DNA from 2 places in the Streptomyces sp. NPDC013187 genome. Region 2 is predicted to be linked to the other one. Evidence: predicted binding sites of a transcription regulator. Region 2 holds the regulator's gene; the other holds the start of a gene.
What was found. Region 2 encodes HspR, which represses chaperone genes until heat shock. Its sites were predicted from a motif close to TTGAGNNNNNNNNNCTCAA; they were not measured.
Positions count from the first base shown of each region.

Region 1 (4,901 bases), on a different contig from region 2:
CGTCACCCGCCGTTTGCACGAGGAATCCCTCGGCCCGCAGGCGGGTCGCGATGGCGTCCACGATCGTCGCGTCGTCCTCGACCACCAGGACCCGGCGCTGTGCGCCAGTAGTAGCCGTCGCCGAACCGTTGTGGGAGGTCTGTGTCTGCTCCATCGCCCGCCCCTGGGGTGTGCTTTCCGGAATCAGTGGGGTGATTCCTTCTGACTGGCTATGCCTGCGCATGGTTGCGATTGACGCTTGAATGATCGGCGTCAGGGGAGCAGCGTACGGGGAGTCAGTACGCCTTTGCTATCCAGGGCTGATGGCGAGGTGTACGACGTCCGGAACGCCCCGGGCAACCGGGATCTCTTCGGTACGCACCTGTTGGAACCCGGCATTCCGCAAGGTTTCTTCGAATTCCGGTGACGGCTGGGCGGACCAGACGGCCAGAACCCCGCCGGGTCTCAACACCCTTGCACAGCTGGCCAGTCCGGCTGCCCGGTAGAGATTTCCGTTGCCCTCCGTGACGGTCCAGCCGGGTCCGTTGTCGATGTCGAGGCACAGGGCGTCGTACGTGTCGGATGTCTCATTGACGTATGTGACGAGATCGGTTTCGACGATGTGCGTGCGGGGGTCCGCCAGGGCCCGGGCGGAGAGCGCGGACAGCGGGCCGTCGCGGTGCCATTCGACGATCGCGTGCTCGCGTTCCACCACCGTGATCCGTCCCCAGCGCGGGTCCGCCGCGGCGTGCGCGAGGGAGAAGCCGACGCCGAGTCCGCCGATCAGGACGTCGGGGCGGTCCCGGCCGGCCAGGGCGTCCAGCGCCGCGTCGACCAGCCGCCGCTCCGAGCGGCCGTCGGAGGTGTCCATCAGGAAACAGCCGTTGGCGATGATCTCCAGCCGGTCGCCGTGCCGCCGCAGCACCACCTCACCGTGGGGGCCCTCACGACGGTCCAGGACGTCGGGAATGTCGTACGAGGCAGGCATGGGGGCATCCTGACAGGGGTGGGGGGTGAGGCGCCTCGCATTTCGCCGGGCCTCGCGGGTCACGCGGGGGACGCGGGGGACGCGGGGCGGGGCTTTCGGGTTGCTGTGAATCGGCTCTCGCGTGGCGAGGGTCACAGACAGCGGAGTGTCCGGAGCGAAGGCTGGGACCTGACGGAAGGAGTGCCCGTGGTGGAACGCACCGTGCCGCCCCCCGATACGGCCGCACCGACGCCGGCCGGCGCGCCCGACGCGGATGCACCGGGGCTGCTGGACGGAGTGCCGCGGCAGCGGGGCCCGGGCGAGCGCGCCGTCGCGGGGGTACGGCAGCCCGATCGGCAGCCCGGTCCGGCGGCGGAGCTCCGGCGACGACTGCGCCCGTGGCGGCTGCCGCCCGGTCTGCGCCCCTGGCTGCTGCTTCCCACCCCCACCGGTACGCCGTTCACCTTCGGATACGCGCTCCTCCTCTGCCTCACCTCACTGATCTCCGCGCACGCGAATCCGGCCCTCGTGCACGCCCTGCTCCAGGGCTCCAGCACGGATGTGACGCACCTGGTGCGCACGCCGGAGCTGGTGCTGGTCGGCAGCGCCCTGTGGGTCGCGGGCGGCGTGACCTCGCCGTTCGCGATCGCCTTCGTACTGGTGCTGACAGCGTTGGAACGGCGGATCGGGGGCGTGCGCACGGCCGGCGTCTTCCTGCTCGGGCATGTCCTCGCCACTCTCGCGACCGAGGTCCCGGTGGGACTCGCGGTCCTGGCCGGGCACCTCCCCGGCAGCTCCCTGCACCGCCTCGACTACGGCGTCAGCTTCGGCGTCGCCGCCGGTATCGGCGCCCTGGCCGGTCTGCTGCCGCTGTGGCAGCGTCTGCCGCTGCTGGCCGCATTCGGCTGGATGCTGCTCCAGGACCTGCTCGCCTACGCCGATCCGATGACGAACTGGGGGCACCTCATCGCGCTGGGCATCGGGATCGCGACCTGGCCGGTGGTCCGGCGGTGGTACGCGACCCACCCCGGCGTGGCCGGGGCCTGACCGTAAGGCTTTCGGGTCCGGGCCTGCCGGGGCCCGACCGTAAGGCTTCCAAGTCCGGGACTGCCGGGGCCTGACCGTAAGGCTTTCAAGTCCGGGACTGCCGGGGCCCGAGCTTGAGGCGCTTCAGGGCCGGGCGGAGGCCGGCGGGTCGTGCCTGGCGCTGGTCAGCGGGGCCACCATCTCCCAGCCCAACGCCTCGTAGAGCCCTCGGCCCGCCGGGGTGCCGGCCAGGACTCCGGTGCGCGCCCCCTGCCGGACGGCGGCGTTCTGCAAGGTCCGCACGACGAGGCTGCCCAGACCCTTGCGGCGGTGCTCGGGAGCCGTCTCGATCTGGTCGACGACGGCGGTCCGGCCCGTCGGGGTGACCTGTCCGCGGGCCGCCAGGGACCCGTCCGGCGCGGCCACCATCAGACGGGTCACTCCACCGCGCGACCACTCGCGCAGCCGGAAGCCCTCGGGGACGGCCGGAGCGCCGTCCGCCTTCAGTGGAACCGTCATCAGGCAGCCGGGCTCGGGGTCGATCCACCAGTCGTCGTCCAGCCAGCCGGAGACCACCGAGGGGTCCCGGAAGGCCTTCAGCCACACGCCGTGCCCGGTCACCGCGCCGGCCACCTTGCGGACGGTCGTCTCGTCGAGGTCCTCGCCCGTGGCGCCGAACACGTGCCGCGTGACGTGCCCGTACATGCCCATGTCGATCGTCCAGCCCCACGGCTCGGTCATGGGCGGCGCGGCCCCGCGCGACACGACCCACCCGTTCACCCAGGCCTGCACGGTTCCGTCCATGCCATCCCCCTGTAATGAGCGCGTAACCTGATCATCCCTTACCCGAGGGGACCTTACGTGCCCTCCCGGCACCGGTGTCACGGGTGATCGCTGACAGCGAACAGTGACTGGGGAACATCCGGCCCCGCTCAAGCATTGAGTCGGCATAGCTCAACTTGACTGCCGAAAGGGAGATCATGGCTTCGACGTCCACACCGCTCACCCTGCCCGTGCTGCCGCTCGACGGCGAGGTCGTGCTGCCCGGAATGGTGGTCCCGCTGGACCTGAGCGATTCCGAGGTCCGCGCCGCGGTGGAGGCCGCTCAGGCCGCTGCCCGGTCAACGCCCGGAAAGCCCCGGGTACTCCTGGTGCCACGCATCGACGGGACCTACGCGAACACCGGTGTCCTCGGCACCGTCGAGCAGGTCGGCCGGCTCGCCGACGGCGACCCGGGCGCCCTGATCCGCGGCCGGGGCCGGGTGCGCATCGGCGCGGGGACCACGGGTCCCGGTGCCGCCCTCTGGGTGGAAGGCACCCAGGTCGACGAGACCGTGCCGGAGCCCCTGCCCGGGCATCTCGCCGAACTGGTGAAGGAGTACAAGGCCCTCGCCACCGCCTGGCTGCGCAAGCGCGGCGCCTGGCAGGTCGTCGACCGGGTCCAGGCCATCGACGACGTCTCCGCGCTCGCCGACAACTCCGGCTACTCACCGTTCCTGACCACCGACCAGAAGATCGAACTGCTGGAGACCGCCGACCCGGTGGCCCGGCTGAAGCTCGCCACCCAGCAGTTGCGCGACCACCTCGCCGAGCAGGACGTGGCCGAGTCGATCGCCAAGGACGTCCAGGAGGGCGTGGACAAGCAGCAGCGCGAGTTCCTGCTGCGCCGTCAGCTGGACGCCGTGCGCAAGGAGCTGCGCGAGCTCAACGGCGAGCAGGAGGGCGAGGAGTCCGACGACTACCGCACCCGAGTGGAGGCCGCCGACCTGCCCGGGAAGGTCCGCGAGGCAGCGCTCAAGGAGGTCGACAAGCTGGAGCGGTCCTCCGACCAGTCGCCCGAGGGCTCCTGGATCCGCACCTGGCTCGACACGGTCCTGGAGATGCCGTGGAACGAGCGCACCGAGGACGCCTACGACATCCAGGGCGCCCAGGCCGTCCTCGACGCCGAGCACTCCGGCCTGGAGGACGTGAAGGAGCGGATCACCGAGTACCTGGCGGTGCGCAAGCGGCGTACCGACCGGGGACTGGGCGTGGTCGGCGGGCGGCGCGGCGGTGCCGTGCTGGCGCTCGTCGGGCCGCCCGGCGTCGGCAAGACCAGCCTCGGCGAGTCCGTCGCCCATGCCATGGGCCGCAAGTTCGTCCGCGTCGCCCTCGGCGGCGTCCGCGACGAGGCCGAGATCCGCGGCCACCGGCGTACGTACGTCGGCGCGCTGCCGGGCCGGATCGTCCGGGCCGTCAAGGAGGCCGGCTCGATGAACCCGGTCGTGCTGCTCGACGAGATCGACAAGGTGGGTTCGGACTTCCGGGGCGACCCGGCCGCGGCCCTCCTCGAAGTGCTCGACCCGGCGCAGAACCACACCTTCCGGGACCACTACCTGGAGGTCGAGCTGGACCTGTCCGACGTCGTCTTCCTCGCCACCGCCAACGTCCTGGAGGCGATCCCGGAGGCCCTGGCCGACCGGATGGAGATCGTCCGCCTGGACGGCTACACCGAGGACGAGAAGGTCGTCATCGCCCGTGACCATCTGCTCCCGCGCCAGCTGGAGAGGGCCGGGCTCGGCGAGGACGAGGTGACCATCGACGAGGGCGCCCTGCGCAAGCTCGCCGGCGAGTACACCCGCGAGGCGGGCGTGCGCACCCTGGAGCGGTCCGTCGCACGGCTGCTGCGCAAGGTCGCGGCCCAGCACGAACTGGGCGAGCGGAAGCTGCCCTTCACCGTCCGGGACGAGGACCTGCGCGACCTGATCGGCCGGCCGCACCACGTGCCCGAGTCCGCCCAGGACCCGGCCGAGCGGCGGACGTCCGTCCCCGGCGTGGCGACCGGCCTCGCGGTGACCGGAGCGGGCGGTGACGTCCTGTACGTCGAGGCGTCCCTGTCCGACCCGGAGACCGGCGCGGCCGGACTGACCCTGACCGGTCAGCTGGGCGA
Region 1 covers NZ_JBIBAF010000017.1:37,078-41,978, reverse strand. Annotated here, with positions in the region: gene ACFY5B_RS31400 (response regulator transcription factor) at 1-154, opposite strand, end outside; gene ACFY5B_RS31395 (spermidine synthase) at 290-967, opposite strand; gene ACFY5B_RS31390 (rhomboid-like protein) at 1,157-1,993, shown strand; gene ACFY5B_RS31385 (GNAT family N-acetyltransferase) at 2,117-2,776, opposite strand; gene lon (endopeptidase La) at 2,953-4,901, shown strand, end outside.
Region 1: the regulator HspR is predicted to act here: its motif matches at 2,912-2,930, upstream of lon (endopeptidase La).

Region 2 (4,901 bases):
ATGACCTCCTGCGGGGAGGTCGGCACCAGCCAGTCCATGTCGTCGGGGTCCGGGTGCAGCAGGGCGAGTTCCAGCAGGCAGGGCACCGGCTCCGCGTCCCGGCGCGGCACCCGGCCGCGCCGTACGGCCCGGGAATACACGCGATCCCCGGCCTCGCACAGTCGGTCGGCACCATGGGGATGCTCATCCGCCCCGTGCCCGGCCATCGCCCATCCCACCCCCGGTTCCGCCGTCCTGCCGCAGCGCAACTATGCGCGGCCCGGACGTGCTCCGCAACACGGCTCCCCGCGCGGCGACCGCCGGAAACCACCGGTATCTCAGGGCTCGGTTCACCCGGTCACAATTCCGGCCACAGGTCCGGCGCACCTCCTGTCACAGGTCCGGCGCGGGTCCGGTGGGGGGTGTGGTCGCGGGTCCGGCGCGGGTCCGGTCGCAGCGGAGGGCCTGGGAGGGGTGGTGAACCCGGCTCGTGGCGCGGTTACTTCAGGCCGATGGCCCGGCACGCAGCCCTGTACTCGGCCGTGCAGATGTCCGACAGCTTGTAGATGTCGTCCGCGACCACCGTGTCCTTGATGTTCTCCTTGGTGAGCGCGACCACCGGCACGAGCTGCGCGGGAATGCCCTTGTCGGTGGGGCTGTCGACCTTGTCGCGGGTGAGCGCGGCGAACTGGATGTCGCGGCCCTGGACCTTGGCGACCGCCATCTCCGCGGCGTTCTCCGCCTCCTGCGGGTAGGACTTGTACACGCTCATGTACTGGTCACCGGAGATGATCCGCTGCACCGCGGGCAGCTCCGCGTCCTGGCCGGTGATCGGCGGCAGGTCGGTCACGCCCGCGTTCTCCAGCGCCTTGACGATGCCGCCCGCCATGCCGTCGTTGGCGGAGTACACCGCCGCGATGTTGTCCTTGCCGATCTTCTGGATCGCGTCGGCCATGTTGGCCTCGGCGTTCTCCGGCTTCCAGTCCTTGGTGTCGAAGGACTGGGCGATCGTCACCTTGCCGTTCAGCTCGGACATCGCGCCCGCCTTGAACTGCTTGGCGTTCGGGTCGGTGGACGAGCCGTTCATCATGACGATCTTGTCGGACAGGCTCGCCTTCTCACCGATGGCCTCCAGCAGGGAGCGGCCCTGGACCTCGCCGACCAGCTCGTTGTCGAAGGAGATGTACGCGTCGATCGGGCCCTCGGCCAGCCGGTCGTAGGCGATGACCGGAATACCGGCCTCCTTGGCCTTCTCCACGCCGCTCGCGATGGCCTTCGCGTCGACGGCGTCCAGCAGGATCACGTCGACCCGGTCGTCGATCATCTGCTGCAGCTGGCCCGCCTGCTTGTTCGCGCTCGCCTCGGCGTTGGCGTACTCGACGCGGCCCTTGTCGTTGGTGAGCGACTCGACCTTCCGCTTGATGATCGGGTAGTCGAAGTTCTCGTAGCGCGTGTTCGCCTTCTCCGGCAGCAGCAGTCCCACGGTGATGTCGTTGCCCTTGGCCGGGCTCGCGTCGTCACTGCTCCCCGTCGCGTTGAGCACGCCGCAGCCGGCGAGCGTGACGGACATCGCGGCCGCGGCCACGGATATGGAGGTACGACGACGCATGCGGGAGCTCACTTCGCGTGTGATTCGGACGTGGGCACAGCTTTGCGGCCCATGTGACTGAAAAGCCAACGCGGACGCGCCCCCCAGCGTCAAGCGGAACCACTTAACGAGATGACAACACCACGCTACGCAAGCGTTGTGAAGACTCTGCGGAATCACCTTCAAGTGGCGTACACCACTCGGTCATCGACAGGAGACCCGGCGAAACCAGGGCAAGAGCCGCCAAGCATGCGAAAAGGGCCGGGAGTCAACTCCCGGCCCCTTCACATGCGTACGCGCGTCAGTCGGACTGCTGCTGCCGCTTCGGCCGCCACACCACCAGCGCGCTGGTCTGCTGCACCTCCTGGTACGGCACCAGGTCGCGGCGGTACGACGCGTGCACCGCGGCCTCGCGCTGGCGCATCGCCGCCGCCGCGCCGTCGAGCGCGTCCTGCATCTCGGCCACCCTCGCCTGGAGCGCGGCGACCTGGTTCTCCAGTTCGATGATGCGCTTGATACCGGCCAGGTTGATGCCCTCGTCCTGCGACAACTGCTGGACGGTGCGCAGCAGTTCGATGTCACGGGCCGAGTAGCGGCGGCCCCGGCCCGCGGTGCGGTCCGGGGACACCAGGCCCAGCCGGTCGTACTGGCGCAGGGTCTGGGGGTGCAGGCCGGACAGCTGGGCCGCCACCGAGATGACGTAGACCGGGGTTTCCTCGGTCAGTTCATACGGATTGCGCCGACGACCGTCCATCTGACTCATGCTCCCTTCGCGGCCTGGAACAGATCCGCCCGCGGATCCTCATCCGCGGTCGCCTCTCGGTACGCCTCGAGTGCGTCACGAGCCTTCCCCGTCAGGTCCTTCGGAACACTCACCTCGACGGTGACCAGGAGGTCGCCGCGGGTGCCGTCCTTGCGGACCGCGCCCTTGCCCCGGGCGCGCATGGTACGCCCGTTGGGCGTGCCCGGCGGCAGCTTCAGCGTGACGGGCGGGCCGCCCAGGGTGGGCACCCGCACCTCGCCGCCGAGGGCCGCCTCGGCGAAGGTCACCGGGACGGTGACCGTGAGGTTGTCCTCCTTGCGGCCGAACACCGGGTGGGAGTCGACGTGCACGACCACGTAGAGGTCGCCCGCCGGCCCGCCGCGCTCGCCCGGCGCGCCCTTGCCGCGCAGCCGGATCCGCTGGCCGTCGCTGACGCCCGCGGGGATGCGCACCTGCATGGTCCGGGAGGACTTGGCCCGGCCGCTGCCCTTGCAGACCTCGCAGGCGTGCTCCGCGATCAGGCCGCGGCCCTTGCAGTCCGGGCAGGGGTCGGTGAGGGAGAAGCCGCCGCCGCTGCCCCGGGCGACCTGCCCGGTGCCGACGCAGGTCGGGCACACGCGGGGCGTGCCGTTCTTGTCGCCGGTGCCCGAACAGGCCTTGCAGGGAGACTGCGACGACATCCGCAGCGGGACGGTCGCGCCCTCGATCGCCTCGGTGAAGCTGAGCGTGACCTCGGACTCGATGTCCTGGCCGCGCCGGGGGTGCGTACGCGTCCCCGGACCGCCCGCGCCGCCGCGGTTGAACAGGCCCCCGAAAACGTCACCGAGGCCGCCGCCGAAACCGCCGGCTCCCTGGCCGCCGCCCTGGGCGCCGCCTCCGAAGAGGTCGCCCAGGTCGAAGTTGAAGGAGCCGCCCGCGCCGCCCGGCCCCGGGCGGAAGCCGCCGTTGCCGAAGAGGGCGCGCGCGTCGTCGTACTCCTTGCGCTTCTTGGGGTCGCCGAGGATGTCGTTGGCCTCGGAGATCTCCTTGAAGCGCTCCTCCGCCTTGACGTTGCCGGTGTTGGCGTCCGGGTGGAACTCGCGGGCGAGCTTCCGGTACGCCTTCTTGATCTCGGCCTCTGTGGCGTCCTTGGGGACGCCGAGGACCTTGTAGTAGTCCTTCTCGATGAAGTCCTTGGTGCTCATCCTCGACGCCCCTCCTTCCCTTCGTCTATGACGTCAGCCCTCGTCCGGGCCACCGCTCTCCTTGTCGTCGGCGTCGGCGGACTCGTCCGCCTTGACCGTCTGCGCCCCCGGCTGGGGTTCGGCCACGGCCACCCGCGCGGGGCGGATGGTGCGCTCGCCGATCCGGTACCCGGGCTGCAGGATCGCGACGCACGTCGTCTCGGTGACGTCGGGTGCGTAGCTGTGCATCAGGGCTTCGTGGATCGTCGGGTCGAAGGGCTCGCCCTCCTTGCCGAACTGCTGCAGGCCCATCTTCGCCGCGGTGCTCTCCAGCGACTCGGCGACGGACTTGAAGCCGCCGACCAGCTCGCCGTGTTCCCGCGCGCGGCCGATGTCGTCGAGCACGGGCAGGAGCTCGGTCAGGAGGTTCGCGATGGCGATCTCCTTGACCGCGATCCGGTCGCGCTCGACCCGGCGGCGGTAGTTCTGGAACTCGGCCTGGAGGCGCTGGAGGTCCGCCGTGCGCTCGCTGAGCGCCGTGCGGGCCTGGTCCAGCTGGGCCACCAGAGCCACGTCCTGGCCCGTGTCCCCGGCCGGGGCCGCCTCCTCCTCCGCGGAGGAGGAGGCGGCCTTCGGCTCGGCGTCTTCGGAGGTGGCGCCGGAAGGGACGTCGGGCTGCTGCTCGTCGAAGCCCGGGGTCTCCTCCGTCACGCGGCACCGTCCTTCCGGTCCTCGTCGACGATCTCGGCGTCGACGACGTCGTCGTCGGCCTTGGCACCACCGGCGGCACCGGCGTCACCGGCGGGACCACCGGCGGCCTGGGCCGCGCCCGCGTCCGCGTACATGGCCTGGCCGAGCTTCTGGGAGACGGCCGCGACCTTCTCCGTGGCGGTGCGGATCTCGGCGGAGTCCTCGCCCTTGAGCTTCTCCTTCAGCTCGGCGACGGCTTCCTCGACCTCGGTCTTGATGTCGCCCGGGACCTTGTCCTCGTTGTCCTTGAGGAACTTCTCGGTCTGGTAGACGAGCTGCTCGCCCTGGTTGCGGGACTCGGCGGCCTCGCGGCGCTTGTGGTCCTCCTCCGCGTACTGCTCGGCCTCCTGGCGCATGCGGTCGACCTCGTCCTTCGGCAGCGAGGAGCCGCCGGTGACGGTCATCTTCTGCTCCTTGCCGGTGCCGAGGTCCTTCGCCGTGACGTGCATGATGCCGTTGGCGTCGATGTCGAAGGACACCTCGATCTGCGGGACGCCGCGGGGCGCCGGGGGCAGACCGGTCAGCTCGAACATCCCGAGCTTCTTGTTGTACGCCGCGATCTCGCGCTCGCCCTGGTAGACCTGGATCTGCACGGAGGGCTGGTTGTCCTCGGCGGTGGTGAAGATCTCGGACCGCTTGGTCGGGATCGTCGTGTTCC
Region 2 covers NZ_JBIBAF010000001.1:126,891-131,791, forward strand. Annotated here, with positions in the region: gene ACFY5B_RS00630 (LuxR C-terminal-related transcriptional regulator) at 1-206, opposite strand, end outside; gene ACFY5B_RS00635 (substrate-binding domain-containing protein) at 479-1,588, opposite strand; gene ACFY5B_RS00640 (heat shock protein transcriptional repressor HspR) at 1,869-2,321, opposite strand; gene dnaJ (molecular chaperone DnaJ) at 2,327-3,514, opposite strand; gene grpE (nucleotide exchange factor GrpE) at 3,548-4,204, opposite strand; gene dnaK (molecular chaperone DnaK) at 4,201-4,901, opposite strand, start outside.